Regions from separate parts of the Candidatus Brocadia sinica JPN1 genome, predicted to be linked through region 1. Evidence: riboswitches for the same ligand, from Rfam matches in the RefSeq annotation. Region 1 holds a riboswitch; each other region holds the start of a gene.
The links. A riboswitch is a leader RNA that binds a small molecule or an ion and turns the genes downstream of it on or off. The one in region 1 is predicted to bind cyclic di-GMP.
Positions count from the first base shown of each region.

Region 2: linked by a shared signal. The riboswitch ahead of BROSI_RS04960 (DUF6531 domain-containing protein) and the one ahead of BROSI_RS11685 (IPT/TIG domain-containing protein) in region 1 are both predicted to bind cyclic di-GMP.
Region 3: linked by a shared signal. The riboswitch ahead of BROSI_RS06725 (hypothetical protein) and the one ahead of BROSI_RS11685 (IPT/TIG domain-containing protein) in region 1 are both predicted to bind cyclic di-GMP.
Region 4: linked by a shared signal. The riboswitch ahead of BROSI_RS00655 (hypothetical protein) and the one ahead of BROSI_RS11685 (IPT/TIG domain-containing protein) in region 1 are both predicted to bind cyclic di-GMP.

Region 1 is NZ_BAFN01000001.1:2,567,081-2,573,065, reverse strand. It holds gene BROSI_RS11685 (IPT/TIG domain-containing protein) at 1-2,805, opposite strand, end outside; cyclic di-GMP riboswitch class I at 2,943-3,059, opposite strand; gene BROSI_RS19900 (hypothetical protein) at 3,409-3,564, opposite strand; partial or broken gene BROSI_RS11680 (IS1634 family transposase) at 4,119-5,539, opposite strand.
Region 2 is NZ_BAFN01000001.1:1,087,730-1,093,714, forward strand. It holds gene BROSI_RS18925 (DUF433 domain-containing protein) at 108-290, opposite strand; partial or broken gene BROSI_RS18930 (IS66 family transposase) at 381-1,557, opposite strand; gene BROSI_RS04940 (hypothetical protein) at 1,705-2,346, opposite strand; gene BROSI_RS04950 (hypothetical protein) at 2,771-3,634, opposite strand; cyclic di-GMP riboswitch class I at 3,791-3,910, shown strand; gene BROSI_RS04960 (DUF6531 domain-containing protein) at 4,076-5,770, shown strand; gene BROSI_RS04965 (hypothetical protein) at 5,754-5,985, shown strand, end outside.
Region 3 is NZ_BAFN01000001.1:1,490,724-1,496,708, reverse strand. It holds gene BROSI_RS06745 (CTP synthase) at 1-723, opposite strand, end outside; gene kdsB (3-deoxy-manno-octulosonate cytidylyltransferase) at 716-1,471, opposite strand; gene nadC (carboxylating nicotinate-nucleotide diphosphorylase) at 1,833-2,744, opposite strand; cyclic di-GMP riboswitch class I at 2,934-3,053, shown strand; gene BROSI_RS06725 (hypothetical protein) at 3,252-3,614, shown strand; gene BROSI_RS06720 (hypothetical protein) at 3,769-5,031, shown strand; gene BROSI_RS06715 (caspase family protein) at 5,170-5,985, shown strand, end outside.
Region 4 is NZ_BAFN01000001.1:155,444-161,428, reverse strand. It holds gene hemC (hydroxymethylbilane synthase) at 1-923, opposite strand, end outside; cyclic di-GMP riboswitch class I at 1,153-1,250, shown strand; gene BROSI_RS00655 (hypothetical protein) at 1,312-1,881, shown strand; gene BROSI_RS00650 (hypothetical protein) at 2,115-2,663, shown strand; gene BROSI_RS19560 (hypothetical protein) at 2,792-2,938, opposite strand; gene BROSI_RS00640 (transglutaminase-like domain-containing protein) at 3,114-4,124, shown strand; gene BROSI_RS00635 (hypothetical protein) at 4,176-4,661, shown strand; gene BROSI_RS00630 (protein-tyrosine phosphatase family protein) at 4,651-5,010, shown strand; gene BROSI_RS00625 (ester cyclase) at 5,404-5,922, shown strand; gene BROSI_RS00620 (heavy metal translocating P-type ATPase) at 5,939-5,985, shown strand, end outside.

The DNA of each region.
Region 1 (5,985 bases):
AACTCCGCTCGTCGGACTAATTGAGGTAATTTTTGGAAGGATGGCTGTTGTCACCCAAAGTGTATAATTAACTACTCCTGGATTATATAGTGTGTATGGGTCGTCTCCTAATTTATCCTGATCCCAACCATAGGGATCGACTGATATATCATCTTCAGTTCGCACTTCAAAATGAAGATGGCGCCCACCTGAATTACCCGTGCTACCCCATTCTCCAATAACTTGCCCTACTGTAGTTATCTTGTCATTCTTTTGTACTTTTACAGATGATAAATGTCCATATATAGTACGATAACCGTTATTGTGATCTATAATTATGCGAAGGCCTAGTCCTTTGTCATGGTTTTCTGTATTTTCCCAATCTGCCACAATTACCGTTCCTGTTCCTGCCGCAAGAACATCTTTTCCATCAACATGCTCAATATTATAATCATATCCCGGATGGCCATCATAATTCAATGTATTAGGTCCACTATTTTTTGTACCAACGTAATGGCCATTTATATAAAATGGTGTTTTATCATCCTGACTCTTAAAAAAACTATAAATTTTATGGCCAGGACAATTCGTACCAGACTTACCACTTTCTTTTTCATTTGGTTCTGTTCCTTTTTCACCTGTATATGCAATTACCGAACTGTGTAAAGAATCTTTAACGTTGTCGGGACAATACCTCATTTTCTTTTTCATTGAATGATCAAAAACCGATATTATCTCCGCGTTATAAGCATTTTTGCCTCGTAATGGGAACGACAAGAAGGGAGAAGGCGGAGGTGTGGCAGTAAGAAATGTTATTATTCCATCAGCAATTCCTTGTGCAACTATTTCTGCCTTAGAACATAAAATATATGCATCCTCTGGATTATCGTGAAAGAGTGTCTCAACTAAGCACGCGGGCATTTTGGCCTCATACCAATTAGGCCACATCGGATGTTTACAATTTTTCGGATTACTACAGTTATCATTATCACAGTTACGGCATTCCTTTTTATTCCAGTCCTTTATTCCACGGTTTAAATTGCCCTTGTACTCGTTTTTTCTCAGTTCTGCCACAAGTGCGTTTTGAATATTTAGTGACAAAGTCTCATCACCTGTATTACTATTTTCCCACCAAGTTTCTGGACCGGTTTGTTTTCCTTTGCAAATATTTGTAAGTTCTTCAGTCGTTGCATTGGAGTGGATTGATACAAATACATTTGGTAGTGTACTTTCCTCATTCGCCCTCTTTCCTGCATTATATTGGTCGTAATCCACAATTACTGAGTATCCTTCAGCGTAAAGCATATCTGCCACTTTATCAGCAACTTTTCTTTCATCATAACATTCCCACTCACCACATCCTGTTCCTTGTGTACAAACTGGTTTTTTTTCATTGCTAGGATTTAAATATATTACTTTAGCTCCTTTTTTCTCTAGCTTTTTAATTAATTTAGCTTCACAAGGTTTAACGTCAGAGGGGTAATAGGAGGGTATAAAGGCATCTCTTTCTCTTGCTAAATCCTTTTTTAGTGTAAAATCTCCTGCTATTTCGGATTCCATGATTAGTTTTAAAACTTTGTTCCACTCTTCATTTTCCAAACTCATCGCAGTTGACTTCACACTCCCATCTTCCATTCTCACCATCAAATATGCATTCAGTACACCACTGTCATTGGTGCCTGTTATCTCAAATCCCACTGCGGTCAGGTCTTCCTCAGGAATTCCCATAACTGCCGCAAGACCGCTACCATCTATAACGCCAACAACCTCGAATCCACTTATAGGTCTATCAGCGGTGACCTTTATATAAGCGGCATTTAATGGTATGACACCACCATCCGTACTTGTGTTTTCTGTGCCGGTAAAATATATCGCACCGGGTAAAAGACTTTTTCTGTCGATGGCTCCAAGGGAATTGTTACTTGCATCGAAGGCCTCAACACTGATATCAGCAGTTTCGCCTCCGGGATTTATCACCCCAACCCTTGTCCAGAGCGCCTGGTTGCCGCCTTCCGTTGCAATGGGAAATGTCCAGCCTTTACTGGCAACGGTCAGCGCCGGCAGACCAACGAGGTCATTCCCCGGATAATCCACAAGCTGAATTCCGGCAATATTGGTGTCTGAAACAACCCTTACCGTTGAAAGGTCTTTTAATGTTTTTGGTCCAAAGATATCTACGAGAGCGATGGTATTGCTCTCCCACGAAGAAAGGGGTGATACTGCCATGCGCTCTATTTCATATCCGTTTTTATCTAAGGCTATCATCTCGATACTTGCAGGGGTTGGATTTGGATTTAAAAGGGTGATCGTTTCGTAGATAAAAACGTCTTCATAATCGGCCAATACGGGAAAGTCCAGTTGCATGGATGGCGCTTTTACGGCAGGGACTACTTCTGATTTTTTACCGTCGTTTGTCCTGTAAATGACGTGGGATATGAGGTTTCCGTTGGGTGCAATCTTTAAAGATGCCGCACTGGGAGGCAATGATTGGGGATCAATAACCTTTGTTTCATTTGCCTTGAGTTTCCTAACATTCTTTATAGTACCGGTAAATGTACCGTTATTATCATGGGTGGAGAGTTTTACCCGAACCCTTTTCTGTTTACAACTGCATTCAATATTCGTGATCTGAACGGATGTCTGCCAATCCAGACCATATTTTATGTGAGGACAATATAAGGTGTTTGTGTTCTGTTCTGTTCTGTTCTGTTCTGTTCTGTTCTGTTCTGTTCTATCCTCACTTGCGAGGTTTGAACTGTCTATAAACCACGTGGCAAGCATTGCTGCAACAAGACCGGCCAATAATAAAGTGGATCTATTCCTCATAAAATTACCCCTCCTTTTCAAGATGAATCCGGCGAAAATGTCCGTAATCCAGAAGGCTTTTCTTTGTGTCTCTGTGGTTAAAACAATCTTCCTACAAAACAAAAAAGCCTTACTGCAAAGATTTTCCTAAAAACATCTTCGGCAGTAAGGCTATCTTTCCCATAAGCCGCTGAAACTGTTTAAACCGTTTCAACGGCTTATCAAGACCCTTTCCTTTGCGTCCCCTGATCACTCAGGGTTTGCCCTTATCGTATGTCTTTCTTTGTTGTCGTTTAAATCAGGCCTTTTCGGCAACTTTTTCAACGATAGGGGTAGGGAAGGCTTTCGCCTCCCCTCCCTCCGAACCGTACAGGCGGATCTCCCGCATACGGCTCTCCAGTCAGTGGTTACCCCTTCGGGATTGACAGATTAATACATGGGCTGTGATTACCGTGAACAACCCAAGATTAATAATGATGGCAGCGCTTCTCATCATTCATCTTATATCGACCGTCAGCAAGTATTCCGCTACAAGCCAAGTTCAATCCTGTTCTCTCTGGATTTCTCCAATTTGCTTAGGCATCTCGGCCACTCACATTGGTTTGGCTTCCTGACTTGTCCACTTCATACCTCCACCTTCCTGCCTCCCTTTGCTCCACACCCATTACGGTGTCTCTTCGCTCCTATGGAGGCTCTATCTCCTGATACAGTCACTCCCTCTATCAGGTATTCCTGATTCATGCACCTTGCCTTCCAGCCATTCCGTCTCCAACCACCCATTGTTCCCTACCATCGCTTTATCACGCTACCCCTCAGCTTATGAGGCTTCCTTTCTTCTTTTTTCTCCTCTCAAAGGTCTGGGCTTCGCCATTCCCTAGCAGGCTCACCGTTACAACAGGCCGAATCGAGTTTGTTATCCTACGAACCAGCTTTTCACCTCCCGTTGCTCTCCACCACACCTCACGGTGTCGCAGTTACGGTCGGTTACAGGTTTGGAAAGCGTTTTCCCTGAAGGGGACTTTCACCCCTCTGACATTGCGCACTCTCAGGCGCACTAGCGCGAACTTTAGTTCGCATGGGATGTAAGCGAACTGAAGTTCGTGCTACAACTGCAATTTGAAATTCCTTGCATTAACTCAGTACCACCAGCGTAGCTGGTGGCTAGCGGGTGGTTTAGCTCAGGAATTAACGGGAATTCTCTAAAATTCATACATATGTGTCAATGAAAAAATATAAATTTATATCAGAAAATTTCCTAACCAGACCTTCGCAATTCGAGGGGTGTATAAGCCGCTAAGCCAGTAAATTCAAGGGATCGTGGAAAAAGGTCGGCACTACAGACCGACCTGTCCTGAGGCATAAACCTTGGGCGGAGGTTGTTCAGGAAGCGTCAATCCCAATTGTGCCAAAAGGAGAGAAACATCCTTTTCTGGCTGTGTATATCGGCTCATGACAATGTGACGGCCATCCGTGGTTGGTAAATGAACATCAATCATTTGAATGTTCGACATTTTTTCCAAAATGGCTTCGGATGTCAGCCCTGCGGCTCGTTCCCGCGCAAGATTTCGCAACGCCGTGTGGAGACAAAAAGCCAAAAAGGAGACAAAAATATGGGCTTCAATTCTCTTTTCCAATTGGTGCCATATGGGACGGATGGAAAGCGATCCTTGGCTACACGGTCATGGCTTTTCACAGAGACGTAGAACTTCGATTCTTGCTGAAGACTTTTCACGCTGACGCTTTCTCGCGCCTGCATCCAGGTCTGTTCGAGCAACGGTTTTTCAACACGGGTCAAATGTCCCTTCGGGGTGCCAACCAAATAATCAATCCCTCGGGAACGCATCTTTTCCAACATATCCTCCGTTGGAATACCACGATCCATGAGCCAGGTGCGCCGGAATTTCCCATACTGCTTTTCGATCCTATCCAGAAATTCCTCCAGTGTCGCAGTGTCTCTTGTATTCCCGGGATATACTTCGTAGGCCACGGGAAATCCTTCCGGCGTTAATACCTGAACGCAATCTGAACGTTTGTCCCGGCTGTACCCAAACCGTTTTTTACCCCCAGATCCCGTCGGTGGCGGATCACTTTCAAAATACGCACTCGTCAAATCATACAGCAGCACATCATACTTCGCGCCAAGCAGCTTGCCCCATTGCCCTTTTAAAAAACCAAACAGCTCGTCGCGATGCTCAAGCAGCAAATCCAAACAACGATACGGCTTGTCCTTCTGTGCCAGCGAATCATCTTCCCCCAACAGCTCTCCCATTGCGCTCCGCACATACCACTCACGGTGAAAACGAAATTCGCTTCCCGGATCTATCAGCCGGTAACAGACGAGCGCCTTCAGCATATTCAGCCAGCTTGTCCCCTTGCGGCTTGACGGCAAACGCCCTCTCCAAAAGGTGTCCAGTTCCAGAAGATTCCACACATACAATCCCAACCAGCTCGCACCCCATTCACACGGACGGCGCAATTCTATTTTGTCCAACCTCACCCGGATGGTTTCACAGCCCAGTATGGGCAATTCTTCCTAGTCATCCGGAAATAACGCCAGTTGTTTTGCTTTGGGTTTTGCACCCGAAATCGCCTCTATCGTTCGAATCCATCCCGCCCGTTGGTTATCATTGAGTTCTCCCAGGTAGAGCACTTGCCGCTGCACCACTCTTCTTCCGCTGACCCGGCGGTTCTCTACAACGCTCCAATACCGGTGTGTTTTTCCATCCTTCGTCCGTGATTTTTCTCGGAGAAACATGCAAGCATTTTCGCAGTTTCCCTTGCATGCGTCAATAGGCTAGGTCGGCACTACAAGCCGTTTTGAAAATTCACCCCTTTAATATCAAGGGTTTCCCAGCTATACATGCCCAAAAATAACCGTTTTTGAGTGCGAATTGCGAAAGTCGGGCTAACATGAACATGCCTGGATTTACCGCAGAACACTCGCTATACAACAATTGTAGGCGCTACCAAGCTGGCGTGTTCCGTTACCCTCAATTCGCAAGTGACGTCCGAGTTCAATATCACTTGCTATTTGAATTCGTACTTCAGTTTGAATAGATGTTGTTTCTTCAGGTACTTATGAAAAAGATGATACTTTTTTAGGAAAAAATACTAAGGAAACGCTTACCGTCTGCTGTTCTTCTTTTGGCATAGCACAATTAATCCCCCCCCTTTCGCGGTAATTACGACACAGTCTCAAAG
Region 2 (5,985 bases), 1.5 Mb from region 1:
TTTACCAACATAAAAAAGACATACTAAAATCCGTCTATTTTACCTCTTATTAGTATAGATAATGCTCTTTCTTGTAACCTAACCCTTTTGCTCATTCAATTTTTTTGCTACTCTTGAGGGGTTCTTTTGCGTAATGCGCTTACAAAAGACTTGCTCTCTTGTATGGATTTGTCAATTTCGACTCGATGGTCATGATAGTAAGCCAAGGCAGCATATACACCGGCTAATGTCAGGTCATACTCTGCTGCAATCTCATCAGCGCTGTGTCCTAACAACTCATGCCAAATCACAATGTTTTGTACGGTAATGCGATGTCCGGCTATTCTCGGCTTACCACCAGCAAAACCGGTAATTATTCAGCGTATTTTTAAGCACTACTGTTAAGAGCGAACAGAATCTGGCAATTCACCGCGAAATAGCATCTTTAATGCCTGTCTCAAATTTACCCCTTGTTTTCGACAAGTTGAGAGGTAGCTGCGAACGCGACAGAAAATCCTGGCCCCGTCCAAAGAACGAAAACAGCCCGATATTTTCTGCTGAACCTTTGTCATCCTGATGTCGTTTTCAGCCAAATTATTCGTGAAGGGGACGTTTTTATTGTCCATGAACATCAGGACATCATCTCATACTTTCATAATCGTTCCAGAAGATTCCTGGCTTTTGTCCTTTTCGCCCGACCTCTTTTCCCCTTACGGTTTGTTTCGTCAGGGGGAGGGCTTTCTGCTTCTGCGTTTTGCAATATCGCACGATACATTTGCCGGTATTTTTCTGACTCACCAACTCCCAACATTCCCCCGGCATCGTTTGTTACACGATTTATCTCTTTGCGCATTACAGAGCGCGTGCGTACAGGGATAGGTGTAATACGCCTTCAAATGGTCGTGACAAAGAATCCCACGAAATTGGGGCAATATTCCTATGCTATCTATTGCCTCTGTCCCTCTCCCTTCGTGAGGATAAAAACATGTCCACTGCCTATTGGATGCACTATGCAACCAATATCTACCCCCGTTCTTGTTAATACTCGTTTCATCCACATGTAACACCTCTGACTTAGTGAGTTCTGCTTTGCTTTTCTCCCCGAAGGTTTCCAAACATTCGTAGGCTTCCTGATTAAAATTGTACAAGGAACCTTCACTCACCGGTATCGACATCTGCTCTTTCTGTTACCTCCCGTGAAATCTTCATATCAAACACCTGGCGCGCTTCGTAACCCACCACCGTATATTCCCCACGCGGCAACTTCCTTCGGTCTACTTTTATCACTTCCACTTTATCAGGGTTCTCAACCCTTTCCAGTGTCACCCCCTCACGACCCTTTTGTCCACCCACCTTCCTCTCACCCTTCGCCTTGCTTTCTCTCTTGCGATTCGGATCACTTGAGGGAGACTTACTGCTGTTGCGACTGTTACGGTTTAAACGACCAACCAGCAGCGTGATCAGTAATACCAATAACTCTACCATGGACCTCATGGCTGGCGACAGCCCTTTCTCTTCAGAAAGAAGCTTCTCTACTTTTTGGAGCGTTACCTCTATGTCTATATTGTCTATCGTCAATGAATCCGCCTCCTGATGATGCAAAAATCAATTCTTATGGATGCAGCAATAATAAATTTAATTGCTTCAGCCATCGGATGTCAAGGAAATGTTCGTACGGCATTCACAAAGCTCGTTATAAACAAGGCAAAGGTTTTTCTCTATTTTTTATTCCTCAGTATTACCTTCTAAATCATACGTCCAGGAATAATCGTGAGTGGCGTCGAAGATCACCTTTTTGAATCCTAGATTTTTAAGGGCGGGGAGAAAGCCTGTGCCATTCACTACCTGATACACGAGAGGACGCGACCAGAACATGTACTCCATTCGTAAAATTGTCGCTTCTTCTCCCTCTAATTCCACATGTACGTACATATCTTTACCCACAAAATACCTCTCAAGTTTCCCCATCACCTCTTCACGCTGCTTTTTCAAATACTTTTGGGTTTGGATCACCGATGCTCTTTCCATTTCTGCCTCTCTCCGCATTACTTCGTCCATTAACCTTTGTGCTTCAGCATATTCCGGGGAATCCTGTTTGATGGCCTCTAGATGTATCCTTGCATCATACACCCTTCCCCAGGAAGTTTTGAACGGGTCTTCATCTGGTTTGTATCCATCCATTAATGCCTTCCTTGCTTCAATAAGGTGATCATAGGGAGTTAATTCTCCTGGCTTAATTTCGTTAACCGATGCAGGTTGTTTGGCGTTTTCTGTATTCCATATAACCATGACAAAAAGGATACTTATACCGATAACAAACAAGCCGATCGTCCACCAATTTTTGTTCCAGGGTTTTGATGGATACATATTTTAGCCTATTAAAATTAGGCTGCTTTGGCAGCGACTTTTCATCTCCCCTCTTTTTAGAGGGGAATCATATAAGATTGAAATTCCTTAACATTACATTATCCCTCCCTTGATGGAAGGGACTAAGGGAGGGTGATTGATCTTTTCCTTTAACCCCCCACCTGGCCTCCCCCATCAAAGGGGGAGGAACTAATTTTTTAAAATTTCTTGTCATTGAATCAGGTCTTCGCCAATTTTTTTCAACCACCAAGACCCCAAGACACAAAGTTTTTCTTTGTATTTTGTGACCCTGTGGCAATTGAAATTCCTAAGTATGCAGATAGCCGACCAAACAACCCTTCTCTTTCTCCCCTTGCGAAGGGGAGAATACAAGAGAGATAAAAACTTTCTAAAAAAAAGTTTTTAAACAGTAATACTATAGTATTCATTGCTTAGTCAATGCCGATCTTCCAGCGAGTTTGCAGAAATGGTAAAAGCAAAAATACTCCCACGCGAAAGGCCCGAATCCCAGAAATCCTGCCACTGGCATCTCAAAGATCTTTACATCCTTCATAAAAGGGGCGGTGTACACCCACTTTGATGCAGCCCAGTAATTCCAGAACTCCCACAGGAAACCGCAGATGTAACCTGCTACGAAGAGGCTCAATATCCGGGAAAGCCTGCCTTCTTCTAAATCCTTTAATAATGATTCCCCTTTGCTACAATATACGATGGGGTCGAATATCATGACATATCCCGTCCAGACCAGCCCAAAGAGATAACGGGCATAGTCTCTGCTGATGAGCAATGGAGCCATGATAAAAAAGAATCCCAGGACAATACTGGTATATATAATCCTGTTTGAAACGCGGAGATTGGCAATCCGAAATCGATCGAAAAATTTCAGGGTTTTGATGAGTTCTGTGGTTTGAAACATCCCCGGCATGATCAGAGCAAAGGCCAGTCCCATTCCAATACAGAGTTCTATCCTGTTTTTCGGCAAACCCTGATATTCCCAGTTTGCAAGATGGAGGTTGTAAAATTCAAATAGGAGCCAGAAGGCAATAGACAGGGGCATCTGAATGTAAAATTCCCGTCTGCGGTTACAGAGGAGTGAATTCCCTTTGAGCCTAAAAATAATCGCATCTAAAAGCATCACGTAGCCCAACCAACATAAAGGGGTTGCCCAGATGCTGATTTTATAAGCAAAGTAATTGTGATGCTGAATGAGCAAGCAGCACTCAACAAAACAGATTAATCCAATACCCAGCCAGCCATGATGCTTAAATGTGAAGGATGTGTTTTTCATGGAATAATGGTTATGAATGGTTGAAAAATCATACCTCGACGGAAATAGTGTTTCAAGATATTTTATATTTTTATTGATAACTATAATAATTATTGTTAACCATTACGACTGAAAACAATTTATCTCCATCAATTTATTTATACAATAAAAAAACCATCGCGATAAAGACAAACCCTGAGTGATCAGGTGGCGCAAAGTAAAGGGTCTTTTAAACAGACCAAGAGCGCAGTTTATAAAAGACCGCTTGTTGGGAAAAAAGATAGCCTTACTGCCGAAGATGTTTCCAGGAAATATCTTTGCAGTAAGGCTTTTTTATTTTGTAAATATCATCGATCAATGGCCTTCTGGGAGTTCTTGAAAGATGCAATAATAACCATTTTGCTACCATTCTACCAATCTAAGGGCATCGAAGAAAAAGTCCAGCCATAAAAGGAGGAAACTATGCAACCACATAGCTTTAAATTTCCAAAGCGTGCACAACGTACTTTCGTAAAATATCTGTTTGCTTTTGCCTTCTTCATTTTTTCTTCTGTCATATTTACCTTGGCCGGATATGCCCATACATGCGGCCCCTCTGTCTTAGAGATGAAAGTTGGAGAGACAACGACCTGGCAGATCACGGCTGATCTTACAGAGGAAGAAACCCTGTATACGCCTTTAAATACAGGTGATCCGAATGTTGCAACGATATCATCAGATACGCCATTCACTGCCCACCACGGTGTATTTACGATTACTACCGTAGTGGCTGGACAGACGAGTTTTGCAATTCAATGGTATTTTATGAGCAGACCGATGCAGGCGATGTTTGGTGAGGTCGTCGTTGCCGTAAAAGAGGCTGAACCAACGCCAGTCGCAATGGTTACACCAACACTCATATTATCGGGACTTATAATCAATGACGACTTCTTTGTTTGTCCTTTCAACAGCACGTCCACACACGGGAAAAAATTTGTTCAAGCAAGGGGTGGCATTTTTATTGACGCAACCTGCACAATATGCCCACCACCTGATACCGCTTCCATGATTGCAAGCGGTGGCTTGAAAAATGACACCCCCGACCCCATAACCCTTCACAATGGTGAATTTGTCTTACAGATAACAGACCTCAAGATCCCCGGACGTGGTTTCGACTGGACATTTACCCGCACCTATAAAAGCCGTGTTACCTTTGATAGCCCGCTGGGTCATAACTGGGATTTTAACTATAACTCCAGGCTCTTGGAAATTACCGAAGAGAATCAGGATGCCATTTCAACGGATACCTTTTCTCCTATCCTGAGTGATTCATTTATAAAAGTGGGAAGCGTTGTGGTTATGGACGGTCACGGCCACTCTGACCTTTACGGGCTGCAATCAGATGTCGCAGACAGCACCCCGCTCGGCGCCTATACCCGTCTGACAAAGAATGGAGATGGTTCCTTTACCTTAAGAGACCGACAGGGGAGCAAAAAGTCTTATGACAGAAATGGATTCCTTGTCCATTTAGAAGACAGGCATGTCAATACCATGACCTTTACAAGGGATGAGGATGGAAAACTTTTAGGGGCTATCGACACATTGGGCAGAAAGATCACTTACAGTTATAACACTAACGGAAGGCTTGTTGAGGTAAAGGACTTCATCAACAGGTCCATTACATTTGAATACGACAGTAACGGCGACCTCGTTTCCGTCACATCTCCATCTGTTACAGGTACACCTAATGGTAATAATTTTCCGGATGGTAAGACCAAGAGATATACCTATTCGTCCGGGTTTGATAATGAGAAGTTGAATCATGGCCTTCTGACCATAACTGCACCCAATGAAGTTGCGGCTGGCGGCTCTCCTCGTCTGATCAATGTTTATGAAACAGATGAAAATTCCTATGCATACGGTCACGTCGTTAAGCAGACGTACGGCGGGATCAATGCAAGTGGAATTGCTGCTGGCGGTGATATAACGTATAAATACGAAGAGATGACTTCAAATCCCCTGGATACAAATGACCCGGTCAACCGTGTGACGGTAACAGACCGCAACGGGAATAAGGCGGTATATGAACATAACAAACTGGGGAATGCCGTATCCACAAAGGAATATACGAAAGGTTTACGTGAGGGTGAGCCGGAATACTTTGAGGCGACCTTTTGAATATAACGAAGACGGCGAAAGGGTTAAATCCGCACTGCCTGAAGGGAATACTGTGGAAAATGCCTATGCAACTGAGAATTTGGGATCAGTAGATTATCGGAAAAGCAGGTTCAAACATGGGAATCTTTTAGAGAATAAACAGTTACCCGATAGCGACCGGGGAGGCGCCCAGCAACAGATAGAGCCAACATACACCTATGACCCGATATACAACC
Region 3 (5,985 bases), 1.1 Mb from region 1:
CACATCCCGCTCTTCAATGATCGCATTTTTGTCCACATTGCAAAACAGGGATAATTTTTCCTTTACCTCTGCGCCAAGATGTTTTTCCGTCCTGCATATGATGATATCGGGCTGAATGCCCGCCTGCCGCAACATACCAACGCTATGCTGAGTTGGTTTCGTCTTTATCTCCTCAGCGGCACTTAAGAAGGGAACAAGGGTTAGGTGAATATAGAGCACATTTTCCCTGCCCGCCTTTTGGCCAAACTGCCTGATAGCTTCCAGGAATGGCTGGTTTTCTATGTCTCCCACAATACCCCCGATTTCGGATATAACCACATCCGTATCAGGTCCATCCAGTTTCCGGATACATTCTATAATTTCATTGGTGATATGGGGAATTACCTGAACCGTCTTGCCTAAATACTCCCCCTTGCGTTCCTTCATAATAACAGAATAATAAATTGAACCTGTCGTAAAATTACAGTACCGGTTCGTCTTACTGTTGGTGAACCGCTCGTAATGTCCCAGATCCAGGTCCGTCTCAGCGCCATCATCAGTTACATATACCTCCCCATGTTCATACGGACTCATCGTCCCAGGGTCGATATTTACATAGGGATCAAACTTTTGAAGCCTTACTTTAAGCCCCCTGCTCTCCAACAACATCCCGATGGATGCAGAATTAAGCCCTTTACCGAGAGAAGAAACCACACCACCCGTAACAAATATGTGCTTAGTCATGCCTGTATCTTTCCAAAAATGTCATCAAATCATCCCTTGTATCAATACCCCTGGAGGTATACTGTGTAATTGCCACCTTAATTTTGTAACCATTGGCAAGCGCCCTGAGCTGCTCCAATTTTTCAGCATGCTCCAAAGACGAGGCTGGAAGTTTAGAGTATTGTAATAGAAAATCCCTCTGATATGCATAAATCCCCAGATGCCGCAGAAATGTAATGCCTGGCTCATTGACCAGATCGCTGCTATCGCGCACATAAGGAATCTGTGAACGGGAAAAATAGAGTGCATATCCACGATTATCCAGCACAACCTTTACCACATTCGGATTGCGTAATTCTGCTGCATCTGTTATCGCATTTGCAACAGTTGCCATGACCGCAACATCGTCTCCCACTAAAGTATCTATGACCTGATCAACCACAGACGCATGCATCTCGGGTTCATCGCCTTGCACATTCACGATGATGTCAGCATCTAATCGTCCCGCCACCTCAGCAATCCGGTCTGTTCCTGAAGTATGCAATGCGGAAGTCATCTCCGCCTCTCCACCAAACCCTTTGACGATATCGTATATAAGTTGACTATCTGTAGCAACAATGACTTTATGAATTCGTCTTGCCTGCTTTACGTTTTGATAGACATGCTCTATGATATATCTTCCCGTGACAGACTTGACTTCCGGCAGGATTACTTTAAAAGGCAGTCTGGTCGATGCATACCTTGCGGGGATTATGACAACTGCCTTCATACGATACATCCAACCACGTAAGTATTCAGTTCCATATTTTCATAACAGTCATCATGCCACTCTTGCTGCACCCAGAAACTATGAAAATCCATAAGCCTTTGAGTGGTCAACACTTAATTTTGAATTTTCGAACCAGTCATCATGTTGCGCTAGCAACACCCTGAAACGATGAAAATGCAATTTCTGTCCTATGGTATTGGTATATTTATGCTTACACTTATTTGTCAGGCCTTATTTTCGAACCAGAACGCAGAGTTCACAGAAAATCGGAAAAATTATGAACAATTTTACAAAATTGTAGATTCTATTGAACAACTCTCTCGGATTCAAACATTTTTTGAAAAAATTCGAGCAAACAATTTTATATAGATATCTCTAAGGAAATATCCAGAGCCATCGCCGAATGGGTAAGAGCGCCAATAGAAATTCTGTCTACACCCGTTTGTGCCACAAGATGTACATTTTCCAGGGTAATATTTCCGGATGCCTCGGTAAGTGGCGGACGTTTTCCCTCATTATATTTCCACTCTTTAACCAATTTTACCGCATCATTCAATAGCTGGATGTTCATATTATCAAACAGTATGATATCAACTCCTGCTGTAAGAGCATTCTTTACTTCTTCCAGCGTCCTCGTTTCTACCTCGATCAAAATACCCTTCTTTATTCGTTGTTTTAAAAAAGACACGGCTTTTTCAATAATACTATCATGAGAAGATATGTTAAATAATACTTTGTTTTTTATTATATCCAGATGGTTGTCCTTTATCAGCACCTGGTCGTAGAGGCCCATCCTGTGATTAACCCCACCACCCACTGCCACTGCATATTTTTCCAGATATCGCCATCCGGGAATGGTCTTCCTCGTATCCATTATGAAGGTATTTAAAGGTTTGATACGTTCAATAAACTGCGCCGTTAGAGTTGCTATCCCAGAAAGTCTCTGAAGAAAGTTTAAGGCAATACGCTCACCAGAGAGTAAACCCTTCGATCTGCCATTTACTACAGCAATGGTCTCACCCTTATGAATGAAGACTCCTTCCTTCACCAATTGTTTAAAAAAAACGTTCTTGTCGAGTTTAGAGAAAAAATGTTCAACAACGGGCAACCCGGCAACAACACCGCTTTCTTTTGCTATAAATGCTCCTTCTACAATCAAGTTTTCCGGAATGAGATTTTCAGTCGTAATATCCCCGGTAAAAATATCTTCCTGAATAGCAAGTTGAATAAGGGCATCTATCTTCTCACATTCAATTTTATTTTTTCTGTTCACGACAACTACCCATCTTTTATTTTTTGTCTGTCAACACCTCGTTAATCCTTGTTTCATCTCTATTATATGAGTGTTTCAAAGAGAACTCAATATCAATCATTATTTTTTTCTTGACATCTAACGATATCGTGTTATTTTGAATCGCATGTGATAATGCTGGTCTTACAAAGTGAAGGAATAAACAAAAACATACGATAAGGGCAAACCCTGAGTAATCAGGGGACGCAAAGTAAAGGGTCTTTCAACGTACAAGGATGTAGTTAAAGACGCGCCTTATCCTTTAGCGAAAAAGATAGCCTTACTGCCGAAGATGTTTTCCATAAAATATCTTTGCAGTAAGGCTTTTTTATTTTAACGGGTAAAAAAAGGGGTTTAGTTATATGACCAAATAGGGCTATAACAAGTTACCACTAAGCGTATTATCGGTACTAAGCCGTATTATGTTGCAACTTTTCGTATACCTACGTAATGCTGTTCGGCAGGAAAAACAAACGGAGAAATCAAACCATGAATGAAAACATCACTCTCACGAAAACCGCATTGGTTAATTTGCTCGATGCCGTGCCTTATCCAAACCCCGATGATCCATGGGGGCAGTATGGTACTATCGGTCCGGTTGCCCAAGCTCTCCGCGACTTGTCATGGGCGCTGCTGAACCCGCAGCCACTCCCACCCGGAGCTAGCCCTCACCCTGATCCCTGGCGCTATGGACCAGGACCGCAGCCCTGGTATGCTGCGTTCCTTTCGCGCGCGGTAATTGATCGAGCGGTAACACAATATCAGCTCGCCGAGGTGTCGGGCAATACAGAGCAGTCAAAAAGGATAACCACGGCAATCGGATCGCAGATTCGCGAGTTTGTCGATGATTGATGATTACTGTGGCACCAGGCCACCCAAGTGGCTAAGCAATAGTATACCAGATGTAAGGAGGATTTTAAAGATGAAAAAAGGCTGGAATACGGCTATTTGCAAGGCTTTTCAAGCCTTGCAGGACACTCATAATTAGTTAAGGAGGGAACAGACAATGAAAAAAAGGTTCACGGTAACAAAGAGGATCACAACGATATTACCGGTGTTAATCGGACTTTGGATCTTCACCGCCAATACCACGGTAACCCTCGCTAATGCGGATGGCATTACCGTGGGGCCCGGACAGGGTGTTAACTTTGAGCAAGTGGATTTCGTCTTTTCTGCTGTAACCCAGGAAAATTCAGATTGGGGCCGCGTCAGTGCAAATCCAGAGCTTCTGTCCTCTTCAACTGATATATCCAGCGGCTTTCTCAATATCTTCTCCGATGCTGGATGGGTTGTTCAGAATCTACCTGTTGACGTGAACTACGGTACAGTCACAACATACTTCAGCCTTGGTCTCAGTACCCCTACGGATGTTAGTGAACTAAGCGCTCACATAGAGTTTGCTTCTAGTCCGCAAGACGATTTTTCCGACGGTGAAAGAGGCGACTTTGATGTTGGGGTTGCACTTTGGAACGCCGAAGGCGCTGGCGATTCTCAGACTGCGGTGATCGGCGAAGCACCACCACCTAATCTGATACAGTTCAGACCCAGAGGAAAAAACACGAAACACACACAGCCAAACGCTGTGAATGTACAAACGGCCAAGAATCAGTGCTTTCCCATGTCGATTGCAAACAGTCTCCAGTACTTGGAAGACAGATTCGGAGTCAACGTTCCCCACGACCATAAACCCGGTTTGAAGGGTGATGATTCATTGGTGGGACAGTTGGATATGGAGGCCGATCGCCGCGCACCAGCACGCAATGATGGCGACGGTGTATGGTTTACACCTATGCTGAAAGGAAAGTTTTCTTATTTAAAAAAGAATGGTTTGAAGAATAAGCTCATCCACAAACACCAGGGACGTGGCTATGGAAACCCACCCGATGAAGCGCTTCCTAACGGTGACTTCAGAAGCAGCGGGATTAAATCTAAAGATAGAGGTGCTAAAGTAACCTTTAAATTTATCTGTGACGAGATTAAAAAAGGGGAAGATGTGGAATTGGTTTTTTCTTATGATGACAATAACGGTAATCCCACTGGCGGACATGCCGTTCGTGTCTTTGAGTGTGGAAAAACAAAGGGTCGGCCCTGGATTGGCTATCTCCACGATAGGTTGCAAACCAATAATGATCCGAATGACGAAGAAGGCCTTGAGAAGGTTCGCCAACACATCAAAGATATCGACGGCGATGGAATCCTCAACTTAGGATCGAAAAACCGAGAAATTCGTTTTGTACTGTCAGAATCATCAAAGAAGAAACCACGATGATAACCATTATCGACATCCGCATTACCCTTACTATAATATAAAACGTGGGGTTCAAGTTACAACTTGAACCCGCAGGAGTTTTTATAGTTATTTTGCAACAGACCCTTACCTACAAACTTAACCAAAAAGGAGGACTTTATGTCAAAAGGGATTGCTTTAACCACGGGATTAAATGCCGTTAGCCCGGCGCACTATGGCGGATGGTCGGGAGAACTCAATGCCTGCGAAGCGGACGCCAAAGACATGGCGGAGATTGCAAGATCAAAAGGGTTTGACGTAAAAACCCTGCTCACCAAAGAAGCCACCCGGGCAAATGTCATCGATGGAATCAACAAGGCGGCCAGCACTTTAACATCCGGCGATATCTTTATGCTGAGCTATTCAGGTCACGGCGGCCAACTCCCCGACCTGAACAGCGATGAAGCTGATGCACAGGATGAAACGTGGTGCCTCTATGATGGAGAACTGGTTGATGACGAAATTTACTCCTTGCTTGGTAAATTTGCGCAGGGTGTGCGTATCCTGGTCTTTTCTGATAGTTGTCACAGTGGCACGGTAACGAAGCTTGCTTATTATCAGTCTGCCATGAGGACAATGGGCTTAAAGGGAATCTCTCCGGAAATTCGGTATCGTTTCATGCCGATGGAAGTGGCGGTACGCACGTATCGTGACAACAAAAAATTTTATGATCCTATCTTAAAAGATCCTCAATTAAAGGAATCACGTGATGCAGTCAATGCCTCCGTAATCCTCATATCCGGCTGTCAGGACAATCAATTGTCAGCCGATGGTACGTTTAACGGATTGTTTACTGCTAATTTGTTACAGGTCTGGAATGAAGGAAAATTTAAAAAGGGATACCGGGCCTTTCGCCGCGCCATCGTCAACCGCATGCCACCCGACCAAACGCCAAACTATTTCCGGGTGGGTGAGATCAACCGCGCCTTTGAAAAA
Region 4 (5,985 bases), 2.4 Mb from region 1:
CGAATCTCATGGAGAATTCTCTTGCCACCGTTTTCCAGCATCCTCAGGGCAAGTTCATCTCCTATTTTTGCTGCTTGACTGGTGGGGCCACTGTGGCTATCCCGTATGGCATGGTCGCCGTCAACGGTGCAAATGATCGCTTCCAGAAACACTTCGTTACTTTGTGTCTGTGCATATGCTCCAATGGGCACCTGACAACCACCTTGAAGTCTTGCTAAGAGAGCTCGTTCTGCTTCTACTGCAATTCTGGTCTGTGTATCATCAATGCTGGAAACGATTTGATAAATCCGGGCATCATTGTTACGAATTTCGATACAGAGTGAACCTTGTCCCACAGCGGGTAACATAATATCAAACGGTATGATCTGGCTGATGGGGCCGGCATAACCGATCCTTCGTAATCCGGCATAGGCAACGACTATGGCATCCAGATCATCGGTTTCAAGTTTTTTAAGCCGTGTATCCAAATTGCCACGCAGGTCTAAAATTTTGAAATCGGGCCGAAAAGCAAGTAATTGTGCCTTTCTGCGAAGGCTGCTTGTGCCAATACGCGCATTATCGGGCAGCTTTTCTAAATTGGCATTGTTGTTACTAATAAGGGCATCATGGGGGTCCTCGCGCTTGGGTGTGGCGCCGATCATTAACCCCTCGTGCAGCTCTGTTGGCACATCTTTGGCGCTGTGAACGGCAATGTCTATCTTTCCTTTCATTAAAGCCGTTTCCAGTTCCTTGGTAAATAAACCAATTCCCCCTAAACGGGACAAGGGGGCATCGGTAATCTTGTCACCCTTTGTCGAAATTTTTTCGATCTGAAATTCAAATCCAGGATTTAACCTTTTAAGCTCTGATATAACCCAATTTGTTTGGATGAGCGCAAGTTTACTGCCCCTGGAACCCACGATAACCAGTTTTTCCTTTGCCAATGTAAATTCTCTCCATTTTTTATGAATTATTAAAGTAATTACAAATCTCTTAACTAGAAAATGCGTTTTTTGATAATATCATAATATGCTAGAGGTGTCAAACTACTTTGCCTGTTTGAGTTTTGCCAGCTTCATGACTGGTAAATATTTTATTTTTTCTTGAAATAAAAGGCATAAAAATACTATAGATAATAGATAATAGATAGTAAAATTTTGATGATGAAAAACATTACGACAAAGGCAAACCCTGGGCGATCAGGGGACGCAAAGTAAAGGGTCTTGTCGAGCCGTTTAAACGGCTTTATGAAAGATAGCCTTACTGCCGAAGATGTTTGAATGAATATCTTTGCAGTAAGGCTTTTTTGTTTTCATGAAAGGAGAACTAACAATGTACTTATTCAGAATACTGAAGAAAGGCTTGACCCCCGCAGCGGCCGTATTGATGATGTATCTTGGAATCGCATTAATTTCTTTGGAAACAACCACTTCATATACTGCATCTGCAGATCATCCTGAGCAAATGGTAAGACTCAAAGAAAAAGAAAATTCGATGGTAACCCTCGATGATGTGGCGAAATTTGCCGAGGAATACATTCAGAAAAATTCCAGGGATGGCATCTTCAGACACTATGATAAAAAAACGAAAAAAGATCTGGAGTTAAAGTTTGACAAGGTGCATCGTGAACGGCTCTCGCAGATAAAGAAGGATGAATATTTTATCTGTGCCGATTTCAAGGGGAGGGACGGTCATACATACGACCTTGACTTTTTTGTGCAGGGGAAAAGCAAGAGTTATTTAAATATTGATAAAAAGGGCATTGCCATCCACAAGGTAAATGGCAAAGAGAATTACTCATGGAACTACAATGAAAAGAAAGGTATCTGGGAGAAGAAGACCGTCAAAACCGAAAAGAAACGACCGGAGCATCCTGAACATCCGAAGCCTGACTACCCTTAATAATAGTCAGTATCACCAGTAGAGCTGTTGATGCTGACTGAAAACATGCTGAATCAGTATCTTTGTGGCTTTTCCCAGAGCAATATTTTCAGGAAAGGGGGTGGTTCAATGGAGAAATTGATGTCACTTTTGTATCTTTCATGCCAGTGACTTTATATGGCAATTGGCAGTTTTACCTTTTCAAGCTACTGCTGCTACGGATTCGTTTACCTTTTGATAAAGGAGACCCAATTATGAATTTATTCCTAATTCCGAGAAAAAGTTTGGCAACAGTTACAGTCTTGTTGTTTATGTTAGGATTGAGCGCTTCATCTGCTTTTTCCGAAAGAGAGCATCCGGGACAAGTGATACCGTACAAAGAGGAGGAAAAACCGCGTATAACCAAGGAGGATGTGGCAAAATTTGCTGAAGAATACATTCGGAAAAATTCCACAGAGGGTGTTTTCAAGTATCTTGATAAGAACACAGAAAAATATTTAGGGTTGATGCTTGACAAGGTGCATAAGGACAAGCTCTCTCCAACAAAGACGGATGAATATTTTGTCTGTGCAGACTTTAAAGGGAAAGACGGTAATACGTACGACCTGGACTTCTTTGTGCAGGGGACCAATAAGGATAATTTGAGGGTTGATAAAGCGAGCATTGCCGTTCATAAGATGAATGGCAAAGAGAATTATACCTGGAACTATAATAAGAAGAAAGACCTCTGGGAGAAGAAGGCTATCCTAATTGAAAAGGAATATCCCGAACCTACGAAGAGGGAGCATCCCGGATATCCTTAATAAATGGGAGTTAAACTGGGTTGTGTAGTCATAGCCAATATGACAAATAACCTGTGGGAGAACACCCCCTTCGTCGTTCTACTGAGTTCACGACGAAGTCCCCTCCTTCGCCCTCATCTTTCATGATGTCATAAAGCTTTAAAGCCAATGGCAGTTACTGTTCGAATATTGACACGAAAATACCCCTCACCCAGACCTTCCACCACAAGGGGCGATGGAACTTTCCCTCCCTTGATAGGTAATGTCATTGAATTATGGGTAGAGATTTTTACCATAATGAGATAAAGCCCAAAGGGCTGACATACTATAGCCTGGGCGGTAAAGACTATGCAAAAATCTATATGTAGAGCGAAGAGTCTCTTCGCTCTACAGGTTTTATACAGAAATAACTTTTTGTACAGGTTCGGTAGTCTTGGGTATATACTATTTGAATTTTTAAGGAAACAACATATGAAGCCCAGAATTGCCTGCGCCGTTGCTTGCCTTATAATTTTTTGCATATTTTTCCTGGAGGTGTCTGAGGCCACGAATGCTCCTAAGATACGAATATTAGAATTCACCTACATTGCAAGGGTCGATGACATCCCTGAGGGTACCAAACAAATATCAATATGGTTGCCATATCCAAAGAACGATGCGAATCAAAAAATTACTCCCTTGCGTATTTCTGCACCCTGTCCCGCGAGTATCAATAAAGACGGTAAGTATGGAAATTATATCCTTTACCTCACTGTCGCAAATCCCGCATGCCGCTCAATAAAGGTCGAGATGAAATTCAGGGTGAAACGCCGTGAATACATTCGACGAGATTTTGATCAGATGCACATTCGGATCCGAAATGATTTCGATCCGATGATGCAACGGTGGCTTCAACCGGATCGACTCGTGCCTATCGATGACCGCATCAAAATACTTGCGGAGGATGTCACTCGGGGCAAAACTAGTAATCTAGAGAAGGCACGCGCTATCAATGATTACACCATTGCCAGCCTGACTTACGATAAGAGTGGTACTGGCTGGGGGCGGGGTGATATTTGCTATGCGTGCGATGTCAGACGCGGGAATTGCACCGATTTTCACGCTGTATTTATCGGATTTTGCAGGGCAGTTGGTATTCCAGCAAAATTCGCAATCGGGTTTCCTCTCCCGGCAGAGCGTGGTCAGGGGGAAATCGCCGGTTATCATTGCTGGGCTGAATTTTATCTGAAAGGATACGGATGGGTGCCTGTAGATGTTTCAGAAGCTTATAAGGATCCGGCAAGAAGAGAATATTTCTTTGGTGCGCATGACGAAAATCGAGTGCAGTTTACCATTGGGCGTGACATTGTCCTAAACCCACCGCAAAATGGCAAACCGCTGAACTATTTCATCTATCCATACGTGGAAGTTGATGGAAAACCTTTTTCCAGCGTACAGTACAAATTCCTCTTTAAGGATTTGGCAATTAAAAATGCCAATTGAAAAACGCCCTAATTTAACTTAGCTTAACTGTTTGCAAGGTTAGGAGGTTAGATGAAATACCTAAAAACTCAGATAATTCTTGCAGTCTTGATCTTTTCTGGCTGTCAAACAATGCAAAAGTCAAGTTCTAATCGCAATATTTTTAGAGCCGGTGAGGATTCTCTCAAATTTAACATTGCCCTGAGCGATGACGAGCGGCGTGGAGAATCGCCGCGTCAGCGACCTATGGATGTCAAAAAAGAAATTTCAGGACTACTCAACACGCTTCGCACGGATGGCGCGGGCATTAAACACGAGACTGAACTTAACATCGAGAGTTACTTTACCGTGTCAGATGCGTTTGAAGCAGACGGCCTACTGGTCCAGTCCGTCGATTGCCTGAATGAGCTCAGATGCAAACTCATGGAACTCATTGATGCCCGGGCAAGACAGAAGAATCCGTACAGCTTGATTGAAACAGAGGACGACATCCTCCGCTGCCGTGATTTCCACAATATCCATGTGATAGACGAGAAATACCTGGCGGGTGCCCAATGAACATGAAAAAAATTTGGTGGAGAGTCTGGGATTGGAATACGTCCATATTCCATGGGCAGACGAACGGGCACCTACCATGACACAAATACGGATGATGCTGGATACCGTAAAAAATTCGCAGGGCCGTGTTTTTCAGCATTGCTTGAGGGGTATAGGGAGGGACATGACGATGGCAGTCTGTTACAAAATTGCTACCCATGGTGTATCTGCCTCGAAATTTATTGCAGAAGTGAGCAAAGAGGCACCGCGTTGGGAGTCAGACCAAAAACATGATGTGAATACGAACGAACCCGTACAGTTCAAACTCCTCCGGGAATTCGAAAGAGAATGGAAGGGAGAGAAAAAGTAAAAGCAGATGAAGCAGAAGCCAGCATGAATGTTTACCCTATAAAAATTTCTTTTTTAAACAAGTTTTTTACCTCCCCTTTATCGTTCGGCTGAGCTCACGACGAAGTCCCCTCCTTGCGAGGGAGGAACAAGGAAAAATTATTATCTTTTACCTCCCTTTTCATCACCTCCTTGCGAAGGAGAGGATAAAGGGGTGGTTAATTTGTTTGCGGTATAGCCCGCTCTAGGTATTCTTGAAAAGCCTGAGAGAATAGAAGCAATGATCAAAATTCTCACAATTCTAGCCGCTATTACTGCATCAACCTTGGTATTTACCGGTTGCAATTCAAAAAGCAAGGAGAAGCAAAGGACGAACGCATAAAAAGAGGCAGGCCTTACGTCCGCCCAGCAAGTGATGGTCGAGATGTGGGAAAGGCACACGGCCTCCGAGTTTGAGGCAAAGAACGTCGATGCCGCACTTGCAACCATGACAGACGAACCTTACATTAATAACATCCCGGTGATGGCCGGTGGGGTGGGGCGTGAAGGGGTCCGCCAATTCTACGGCAACTACTTTATCCCGACGTTGCCTGCCGATAATGAGATCATCCTTGTCTCGCGCACCGTTGGGCATGACCGGATCGTGGATGAACTCGTTCACAAATTTACCCACTCGGTTGAGATGGCGTGGATCCTGCCCGGCATACTGCCAACCGGCAAACACGTCGAACTGGCCGTGGTGGCTATTGTCGAATTCAAAGATGGTAAGATCGCCAGCGAACACATTTACTGGGATCAGGCCTCCCTGCTCGTTCAACTGGATCTCATCAAGGGCGACAACCTGCCCGTCTCAGGCGTTGAGACTGCCCGCAAGCTCCTTGACCCCAGCTTGCCCTCAAACGAGTTGATTCAGCGCATTGGCGGTAGTAAGTGAGTGTTATATAATTAAAATGTTAGTCGAGACTGAAATAGAAAAACAGAATAAGAAATTACAGGT